3 regions of the Methylomonas sp. ZR1 genome follow, and region 3 is predicted to be linked to each of the others. Evidence: riboswitches for the same ligand, from Rfam matches in the RefSeq annotation. Region 3 holds a riboswitch; each other region holds the start of a gene.
What was found. Region 3 has a riboswitch for cobalamin ahead of DDY07_RS13540 (CbtB domain-containing protein). Riboswitches for the same ligand answer to the same signal wherever they lie in the genome.
Positions count from the first base shown of each region.

Region 1: it holds a riboswitch for cobalamin, as region 3 does, so the genes downstream of both, DDY07_RS20450 (TonB-dependent receptor) here and DDY07_RS13540 (CbtB domain-containing protein) in region 3, are expected to answer to the same signal.
Region 2: it holds a riboswitch for cobalamin, as region 3 does, so the genes downstream of both, DDY07_RS06015 (CbtB domain-containing protein) here and DDY07_RS13540 (CbtB domain-containing protein) in region 3, are expected to answer to the same signal.

Region 1 covers NZ_RCST01000001.1:4,502,300-4,505,575, reverse strand. Annotated here, with positions in the region: gene panC (pantoate--beta-alanine ligase) at 1-96, shown strand, start outside; gene panD (aspartate 1-decarboxylase) at 194-574, shown strand; gene fliW (flagellar assembly protein FliW) at 623-1,081, opposite strand; cobalamin riboswitch at 1,221-1,439, shown strand; gene DDY07_RS20450 (TonB-dependent receptor) at 1,558-3,276, shown strand, end outside.
Region 2 covers NZ_RCST01000001.1:1,342,229-1,345,504, reverse strand. Annotated here, with positions in the region: gene DDY07_RS06025 (cobyrinate a,c-diamide synthase) at 1-1,266, opposite strand, end outside; gene DDY07_RS06020 (CbtA family protein) at 1,269-1,916, opposite strand; gene DDY07_RS06015 (CbtB domain-containing protein) at 1,918-2,094, opposite strand; cobalamin riboswitch at 2,182-2,312, opposite strand; gene DDY07_RS06010 (hypothetical protein) at 2,393-3,271, opposite strand.
Region 3 covers NZ_RCST01000001.1:3,005,951-3,009,226, reverse strand. Annotated here, with positions in the region: gene DDY07_RS13555 (FlhC family transcriptional regulator) at 1-542, opposite strand, end outside; gene DDY07_RS13550 (flagellar transcriptional regulator FlhD) at 523-816, opposite strand; gene DDY07_RS13545 (hypothetical protein) at 1,264-1,449, shown strand; cobalamin riboswitch at 1,626-1,756, shown strand; gene DDY07_RS13540 (CbtB domain-containing protein) at 1,845-2,021, shown strand; gene DDY07_RS13535 (CbtA family protein) at 2,023-2,670, shown strand; gene DDY07_RS13530 (cobyrinate a,c-diamide synthase) at 2,670-3,276, shown strand, end outside.

The sequences.
Region 1 (3,276 bases), 1.5 Mb from region 3:
AGCACCTGCGACGCTAATCTGCTGATTTTGGCTGCTGCCAAGCTGGGCACTACACGCCTGATCGATAACCTGTATTTTTCTACAATAAACAACTGACTGCATTGGTTTTTACCTTTAAAAGCTAATGCTTAAATTTGATAGCAGAGTCAATTTCAGGCATAATCGCCGGCCCTAGTATTCGACCTTGTTTACCATGAACATAAACATGCTTAAAGCTAAGTTACACCGTGCGCGGGTAACGCATTCCGAGCTGGATTACGAAGGATCGTGTGCTATAGACGGTAAAATTTTGGATTTTTCCGGCATCAGGGAGTACGAGCAAATCCATATTTACAATATTAACAATGGTCAACGCTTTACCACCTATGCGATTCGCGCCGAAGAAGATTCCGGCGTATTTTCGATTAACGGTGCAGCTGCAAGGTTGGCGTGCCCTGGCGATTTGATTATCGTTTGTGCGTTCGCCAGCTTAGATGAGAAGGAACTGACGAACTACAAGCCGACTTTGGTGTATTTCGACGGCAACAATCGTATTAGCCATTCCAGTCATTCCATTCCTGTTCAGGCCGCCTGATTTAAACATCCGCCGGCGAACTCAATCGCCGGCGGATGTTTGCATTTTTTAAGCTTCAGATACATCTATCTCACTGACCTTCTCGGTCAGGGTGATGCTTTGTTCGATTGCCACCAATACTTTTTGCATGCCGATGCGTTTGTTGGCGTTGATTAAGATTGGCGATTTGATCGAGCCTTTAATGGTCGGCTTGCCATTATCCTGCTCGTTGTCTTTGTGCAGCAGAATTAATATCACCAGTTCGTCGCCCGGCTCTAGTTGCAGCAGCGCTTCTTCGGGGTCGGTTACCGTAAAGTTATAATTGATGTTGAAGTGCGACGGATGAGCCGCGGAAAAAGTCAGCTCCGCGTTATCGACCGATTGCAGCCAATAGACAATCTCGCTGCCTTCCTGATGAAATAATTTAAAGCGGGTCTGATCTTCAAAACCGGGTAGGCCGCGCGGAAAATTGATGATAGTGTCCGGATTGATGTCTTGGTTGCCTAACAATTTCGATTGAATTTCCATGATCCCGCCCGCATTTGTTGAAGTCTAAGTTAACAGCATTAATCAATGCACCAATGTATAGCACGGAAAGGGGTATTTGCAATGCCGATTGTGGGTGACCCGCTCGGACACTCTTGCTTTATCATGCCCGACTCCCTAAAATTGCACGCTTCTTTCAGGTGTTTGCGCCGCTTTCTCGGCCAAGCTTAAACAGGAAGTCGGTGCGGCGGTTTTATCCGCTCATGCCGGCGCTGCCCCCGCAACGGTAGATAAGTAAAGAGCTGCGTTTTTGCCACTGTGCGCTTTGCATGGGAAGGTCGCAGATCAGGCGTCAAGCCACTTATAAGCCCGGAGACTGGCCCGGAAGATCATTCGAGACAGCGGAGGGCTGTTGACGGAATGGTCTGAGTCCATGCCTAGCCTGCCTCCGTCTTTTTCGTTTTCCGTTTTTCCTCTGTCCTTTTTCACCCGGATGCGCGGCGGGCGCAGAGGACAATATGCAAACAATTCTATACAGATCTTTATTGCTGGCGAGTACGCCTTTTACCGTGTGGGCGGCAACCGGCGATGAGGCTATCAACCTTGCCGAAACAGTCGTGACGGCTACCCGAACCGAGACTAGACAGAACGAATTAGCCACGGCGATGACGGTTTATAATCGCCAGGACATCGAGAAACTTCAGGTTAGAACCCTTCCTGAGTTACTAAAAGGCACGCCGGGCGTTGATATGGTGCAAAGCGGCGGTTACGGCAAGGATACCAATGTCTATCTGCGCGGCACTAACTCCGATCATGTACTGGTTTTAATCGACGGCATCAAGGCCGGCTCGGTGACCACCGGCACCAGCGCATTTCAGTTTATTCCTATCGATCAAATCGAACGTGTGGAAATCACTCGAGGCCCGCAGTCCAGCCTGTATGGCTCGGAAGCGATCGGCGGGGTGATTCAGATATTTACTCGCAAGGGCGGCACCAGTGAACGGCCGAACATTGCGCTGGAAGCCGGCGGCGGCTCATACGACACCTATAACGGCTCGGCGGCCGTCAACGGTAAATGGGGCAAGGCTTGGTATAGCTTGAGCGCCGCTCAACTCGGTAGCCAGGGCATCAATGCGCTGAGCGGTGTCAGCGTCGCGAGCGGCTATAATCCGGACCGCGACGGCTATAACAACACCAGTCTGAATGCCAAAGCCGGTTACCGCTTCGACAACGGCGCGGAACTGGAAGCATTTTTCCTGCGAGCCGAAGGCGAAACCGAGATCGACAATTCCATCAGTAGCACCACTGAGTTTGTCAATCAGACGCTGGGAGCCACAGCCAGCGCAAATTTCAGCGATAGGTGGAAATCCACTTTGCGGGTGGGACAAAGCATGGACGATGCCGATCAGTTTCGGCATAACGGTCGGTTTACCAGTCGTTTCAACACCACACGCTGGAACGCCAGTTGGCTGAACGAACTGGCCTTGCATAAGGATCACCAGTTGACAGTGGGTGCCGATTACCGCTTCGACGAAGTCGACAGCACCACACGCTATGTCGAAACCTCGCGTTACGATGTCGGAGTGTTCGCTGATTTGCACAGCCGGATTTTCGACAAGCATTTTTTGAACGCTTCCTTGCGGTGGGACGAAAACCAGGCTTTCGGCGATAGTGTCACCGGCAATTTCGGCTGGCGGTTTAATTGGGATTACGGTCTCAGCGCTTTTGCCAGTTTCGGCAATGCGTTTAAGGCGCCGACCTTTAACCAGTTATACTTCCCAGGCTTCGGCAACCCCGGCTTGCGTCCGGAAAAGTCCACCAGCTTCGAAGCCGGTTTTGCCGGCCATCACGATTGGGCCAACTGGGAACTGCGCGCTTATCACACCAATATCGAGGATTTGATTGTATTTAGCGGCACGCCGTCCACCGCCAGAAATATCGGCAAGGCGCAGATAGATGGCATAGAAGCCGAAGTGTCCACGCAAATTCTCGGCTGGAACAACAAACTAAGCATTAACCTGATGACACCGAAGGACAGGCAGACCAATTTGCGTCTGCCGCGTCGAGTGACGGAAAGCTTGTCCTATGATGTCTCGCGCTCGTTCGGTGACATTGATATTGGTGCCTCCGTGTTGGCTCAGGGCGAACGATTCGACGACGCCGCGAACCGGGTCCGTCTGGGCAGCTTTATGACCGCCGATCTGCGTACCGCTTATCGCATCGACAAAAATTGGATG
Region 2 (3,276 bases), 1.7 Mb from region 3:
GAACGGAAAGTAGGTGTGCAGATAAGACGCTTGCAACGAACCCAGCTGATAAAAGTTTTCGTTACGGCGACGATTGCGTTGGGGCTTCGATTCGGTGAACGGTTGCCGTGTGGTTTCCAGTTGCGAGTGATGAAAGCTATGCCCGCGAATTTCACCTTGTTCTAACTGCACGCCGTGCATGCCAAGATTGACCAGCCGGTTTTGCATCTGCGCGCTACCGGGTAGTAATCCTGCCATCGCTGCCGTATGGCCGTCTTTATCGGCCAGGCGTTCCAGCAAATATAAAAAACCGCCGCATTCGGCGTAAATCGGTTTACCGGCTTGATGATGTTGCTGCAAGGCTTGTTTCATGGCGACATAGTCGGCCAATGTTTGGAGATGTAGTTCCGGGTAACCGCCGGGCAAATAAACACTGTCTGCCTCGGGTAATACGTGGTCTGCGAGCGGCGAGAAAAACGTCAGTTCAGCGCCCATGGCTTGCAAACAATCCAGATTGGCTTGATAGATAAACGAAAACGCGGCATTACGAGCTACTGCGATACGCTTACCAGTCAGCAATTTCGGCGGCGGATCGGTAGTAATCGGCGCGAAGGTGACCGGCTGCGGCAATCGGCACGGCGCAAGGCTGCTGAGCAATTCTGCGGCGCGGGCCAGGCGAAGATCGAGGTCGCCGATTTCGTCGGCCTGCAACAAACCCAGGTGCCGCGACGGCATGCCGACTCCGGTATCTTTCGCCATCGCCGCCAGCAAAGGTATGTTATTCGGCAACGCTTCTTCTAGCAGTTTGGCATGACTAGGACTGCCGACTTTGTTGGCGATGACCCCGGCAAACGTTAAGTTGGCACGGTAATGGGCTAAGCCATAAGCTACTGCGGCAAAAGTTTGTGCCATGCCGCCCGCATCAATGACAACGGCCACAGGCACGTCTAGTGTTTGTGCCAAATCGGCGCTGCTGCTATCGCCGTCGAACAAGCCCATGGCACCTTCAATCAAGATAACGTCAGCGTCGGCGGCGGCGTTATAAAGCATCTCACAGCAATGCGCTTCGCCCATCATCCATAAATCCAGCTGATAAACCGGTTGTTCGCAAGCAAAGCTCAAGATTTGCGGATCGATAAAATCCGGGCCGGTTTTGAACACGCGTACCTTGCGGTTTTGCTGACGATGGTAATAGGCCAAAGCTGCAGTTATGGTGGTTTTGCCTTGCCCGGAGGCAGGGGTGCTGATCAATATCGCCGGGCAATGGCGTGTTGCGGCAGCATTCATCACTAAAACGTTACTTTACGCAACAATCGGCCCGATATTGTGCCTAAGGCCAGCCAGAAAATAGCGTTGTTGATGGATGTCAACACCACAAAATGCTGTTGTAAGGCTTCGGGCGCTAAAGCCTGAGCAACCTCGGGATGCGGTGCGCCGATCAGGTGCGGTAAGGTCAGTAAGCCAGCGCCGCCGATTTGCAGCCAGCGCTGTTTGGTCAAAAACAGACCAAACAAGCCAATCGCGGTAGCGGCGGCCGTAAAAAGCCACCACGCTTGGCGACTATGTAATTCGGCGCTGTCGGTGCCGGGCAACTCCGGCGGCAAGCCCAATGATGGCGCGACAAAAAATACCAAATAACCGGCCAAACCCCAGCCGAGTCCGTACAGGTAACCATGTTGATCCCGCCAGTACAGGGCGACACTGATAAACAAGGCAAAGCCGAAGCCGGTTAGGCCATTGAACAGCAAGGTAAAGCCATTACGTTGCCAGCCGTCCATCGGTTGCCAGTCACGCACATGCTCAGCCGATGGCGTTTCGAATTGTTCGGCGGCCAAAATCAAGGGCAAGGTTTGATAGTGTTGTAGCACGCTGAGTAACAAGCCGCCCAATAGTCCCGCCAGTAGCGAGATGGTGACCAGCTTACGAAAATCCGCCATGTTAATGGCAAGGAAAAGCTGCGCTGTGACGTCCGTCGTGGGCGGCGTTATGCAGGTAGTTGTTAGCGTCCTGCAAGAAACCCAAACCTAACACGACGGTCAGGCCCAAAACAATAGCACTCAGGCCGGGCAGGATTTTTGAGGAAGAAAGGGTGGTAGATGCCGCGAGTGTTTTCATGGTTGTCTGTTCCGAATAAGGTGGACGGAATAACAGAGGGAAAGACAAACCAAAAAAAACCGATTTGACAGATCGCCCTCCGCAATACTGTTGACTACAGTTTTAGGCCTGTCTCCGGGCTCGTGACGAATCACCTACCGTTGCGGGGGCAGCGTCGGCATTTAACCGACTTCCAGTTTCACCCGCCAAGAGCGGGAACCTTAAAACCAGCGGCGATTGTATGCCGCAGCTAGTCGTAGGGCAAATGAAATGTATTGAAATAAGAATAAACGGTGCGGCAGCAGCTCCTCTCGACAAGTTATCGATCAACCAGTAATCGCCCGCAACGAGTGATTCTATCAAAACTAAACACATGCTCTCTCGGGCTTTCATAACAACGCCCCACCAATCTTCGTCTGTAATCCGGCTCGCCTTTTTCGAGATAAATAGTGGCGCCACAAATGGGACATGCCGCCGAATACCGAACTAACCGAATTACTCTTAAATCTCCGTCTCGAAGCAGTTCGAACTGCGCAGACTGTTCATAAAAATTTGTGAATAGTTCATGGGCTACGACAATTCGATCATCCAACAATAATATCCAAGGCTTGATGATAGTTACCCAGGAACCATAGGGAATCGCAAAAATACTGACCAGTAATGTCAAATCTTGCGTTGTCACCGGCCTAGGCACGGATAACGATAGCCATCCGGCATAGGCAATTAACAATGCAAGTCCGCCTATTGTTGCCAACCAGCCCAGTACTCCCCATACATGCCATCGGCGTAATTCGATTTGTCCGTGCCGAAATAACCAACTCGCGATCCAACTGGGTTTGACTTCACCCAATTCTGTCAGTTGATAGCTGGCTTGCAAATCGGCTATGTTGCTCCCAGCCCGAACATTCTCGATTGCTTGGTCTTCTTCCAATATCACCGGAACCGTTTCAGCTTTGATATAGAACGTCGTGTGTCGTCCCGGCCCTCCCTTTGTGCTTTTACGCTCCGGCTTTGGATAATGCGAAAGCCTACGCTTACGGGCAAACTCCATGATTTGCGGTTCACGGATTTCGCAATATTTTTTTAACGAACCCGGCCAGTCGATCCATTTTTTAGGTTCGGCACTGTCTAAGGACTCACCAACAGCAGCGACGATTGCATCGGCCGTGAAACGTCGCTCCGACTCTTCGAAATCCACTTTCT
Region 3 (3,276 bases):
TCGGTCCAAACATTGCATATTGGGCATTGGCTGAAGGTTGCGTCAGGGTGAATCATGCTGAGGTGGCGCGCGCTGCAATATGCGCAAACAGTGAATATCAAATCGCCGGCCAAGAGCATGCTCATTAAAGACCACGCTCTGTTTATGTCTAACGTGAACTGTTGTGCTGCAGGAGATATTCCTTTTGGCTCGGTTAATATTTTCGATGCGATGTTTTTGTAAATGCTATAGGCGTCAACCAAGGCCTGAGCTGAAGAATGCTGAATTGATAATCGCCGCCGAATATCATCGAGAATGCCTAAAAATAGCGACGCGTGAATATTGCGATTGGTTGACTGAATGACCCATTGATGATCATGAGGAAGCATGCCTTGTTTGGGCGGGTATCCTTTTACTGATTTATACAAGTCGATACTCTGTTGGCGTGACAACCGACAAAGTTGACTCACGATGGGAGGACGAGCGCCAAGCTGAATCAATTGTTCGGCTAAAACCAGGTAATTGGCGAAATCTGATGCTTTTTTAAATGGCACTGTCTTCATTTGTCCATCTCGGAATACAAGGTTGAAATAATTCCACGTAGGTGCCCATGGCAAGGCCACTTGGAACGAAGACCGGCAACAATTGAATGACTGCTCGGCTACTTTCAGCTTGTTCCCGAAGATGCTCCAAAGTCATTTCTGCGAGTTTTTCTATGCGGTCTTTATCCAAGCCAAATCGCCATGCTGTTTCTGCCGGGTTGCTGCGGGCGCATTCCCGGGCTAGCATGAGATATTCGAAATTTAATCGGGCAAGATCTTCATCCAGTGTTGACATAGACGCCTCTTAGTTGATTAACGGCTGTTGTCGATATGCTAGGCAGGTAATGCTCAAATGTCCCGGTCGCAAAGTGACCCGTTTTGGGTCACAAAGCTCCGGAGCTCCCGACTGATATGGTCTGGTATTGTTCAAATCAATTGGCTTCTTCAACAGCCGATTCTTTTTTCGATATGTGGACTGCCAAGTTGATAACGCTAGGCTTTTTGCATGTCTTGCAGAATTGATGATCCCGAAATTCTTCTAACTTCTTTCTGCTTATCAGAGGCTTTGCCCACGGTAAATGGAGCCGTAATTGGAGTTGGGTCTAATTAAGTACGTTTCAAAATCATTTTTCTTCGCTCATATCGCTTTGGTTATTGGGGGCATTGTTATGAATCGGCTGTTTGCTAACCATACCGTTACTGTCGGTGGCCTAGTTTGGGGGTGGTGCGAGGGATTCAGTACTTGATTGACTGGGTGGATAACGAGCCAATCGATGAAAAATGCCACCGCATATCGCGCGCGTTAGCCAAAGAGTCGTTAAATAAGGCGGATTTCGAAGAATCGAAGCGACGGTTCACGGAGGATGAAATCGTCGCTGCTGGTGGACGCTCCATCGGAAGTTCTGATTCAAAAAAATGGATCGACTGAGCCGGGGTATTGAAAAAATATTGCGAAACCCGCGAGCCGAAAATCTTAGAATTTGCCCGTAAACGAGGACTTTTCCACAATCAAAACCGGAGCGTAAATGCGGATTCCAGTGATCGTGAACACGATAAAGAACAGAACGATACATTTCATTTGCCCTATGACTAGCTGCGGCATATAATCGCCACTGGTTTTAAGGTTCCCGCTTTTCGCGGGTGAAACTGGAAGTCGGTTAAATGCCGACGCTGCCCCCGCAACGGTAGGTGATTCGTCACGAGCCCGGAGACAGGCCTAAAACTGTAGTCAACAGTATTGCGGAGGGCGATCTGTCAAATCGGTGTTTTTTTGGTTTGTCTTCCCCTCTGTTATTCCGTCCACCGTATTCGGAACAGACAGCCATGAAAACACTCGCAGCATCTACCACCCTTTCTTCCTCAAAAATCCTGCCCGGCCTGAGTGCTGTTGTTTTGGGCTTGACCATCGTTTTAGGTCTGGGTTTCGTGCAGGATGCCAATAACTATCTACATAACGCCGCCCACGACGGACGTCACAGCGCAGCATTTCCTTGCCATTAATATGGCTGATTTTCGTAAGCTGGTCGTAGTTTCGCTGCTGACTGGACTATTGGGCGGCTTGTTGCTCAGCGTGCTGCAACATTATCAAACCTCGCCCTTGATTTTGGCTGCCGAACAATTCGAAACACCATCGGCTGAGCATGTGCATGACTGGCAACCGATGGACGGCTGGCAACGTAATGGCTTTACCTTGCTATTCAATGGCCTGACCGGCTTCGGCTTTGCCTTGTTTATCAGTGCCGCCCTGTACTGGCGGGATCAACGCGGTTACCTGTACGGACTCGGCTGGGGTTTGGCCGGTTATTTGGTATTTTTTGTCGCGCCATCATTGGGCTTGCCGCCGGAGTTGCCCGGCACCGACAGCGCCGAATTACATAGTCGCCAAGCGTGGTGGCTTTTTACGGCCGCCGCTACCGCGATTGGCTTGTTTGGTCTGTTTTTGACCAAACCGCGCTGGCTGCAAATCGGCGGAGCTGGCTTACTGGCCTTACCGCATCTGATCGGCGCACCGCATCCGGAGGTTGCCCAGGCTTTAGCGCCCGAAGCCTTACAACAGCATTTTGTGGTGTTGACATCCATCAACAACGCTATTTTCTGGCTGACCTTAGGCGCCATATCGGGCCGATTGTTGCGTAAAGTTACGTTTTAATGATGAATGCCACTGCAGCACGTCATTGCCCGGCGATGTTTATCAGCGCCCCGGCCTCCGGTCAGGGCAAAACCACTATCACCGCAGCCTTGACCTATTACCATCGCCAGCAAAACCGCAAGGTACGCGTGTTCAAAACCGGACCGGATTTTATCGATCCGCAAATATTGAGCTTTGCTTGCGGACAGCCGGTTTATCAGCTGGATTTATGGATGATGGGCGAAGCGCATTGCCGTGAGATGCTTTATAACTCGGCAGCCGAAGCGGACATCATCTTGATTGAAGGTGTCATGGGCTTGTTCGACGGCGATAGCAGCAGCGCCGATTTAGCGCAAACGTTAAATGTGCCGGTGGCCGTTGTCATCGATGCGGGCGGCATGGCACAAACTTTTGCCGCAGTGGCTTATGGCTTAGCCCATTACAGAGCCAACTTGCCGTTTGCCGGTGTCATCGCCAACAAAGTCGGCAGTCCTGGTCATGCCAAACTGCTGGAAGAGGCATTGCCGGAAAGTATGCCCTTGCTGGCTGCCATGGCGAAAGATGACGCGGTCGGTTTGCCGTCTCGGCACTTAGGCTTATTACAGGCCGACGAAATCGGCGACCTTG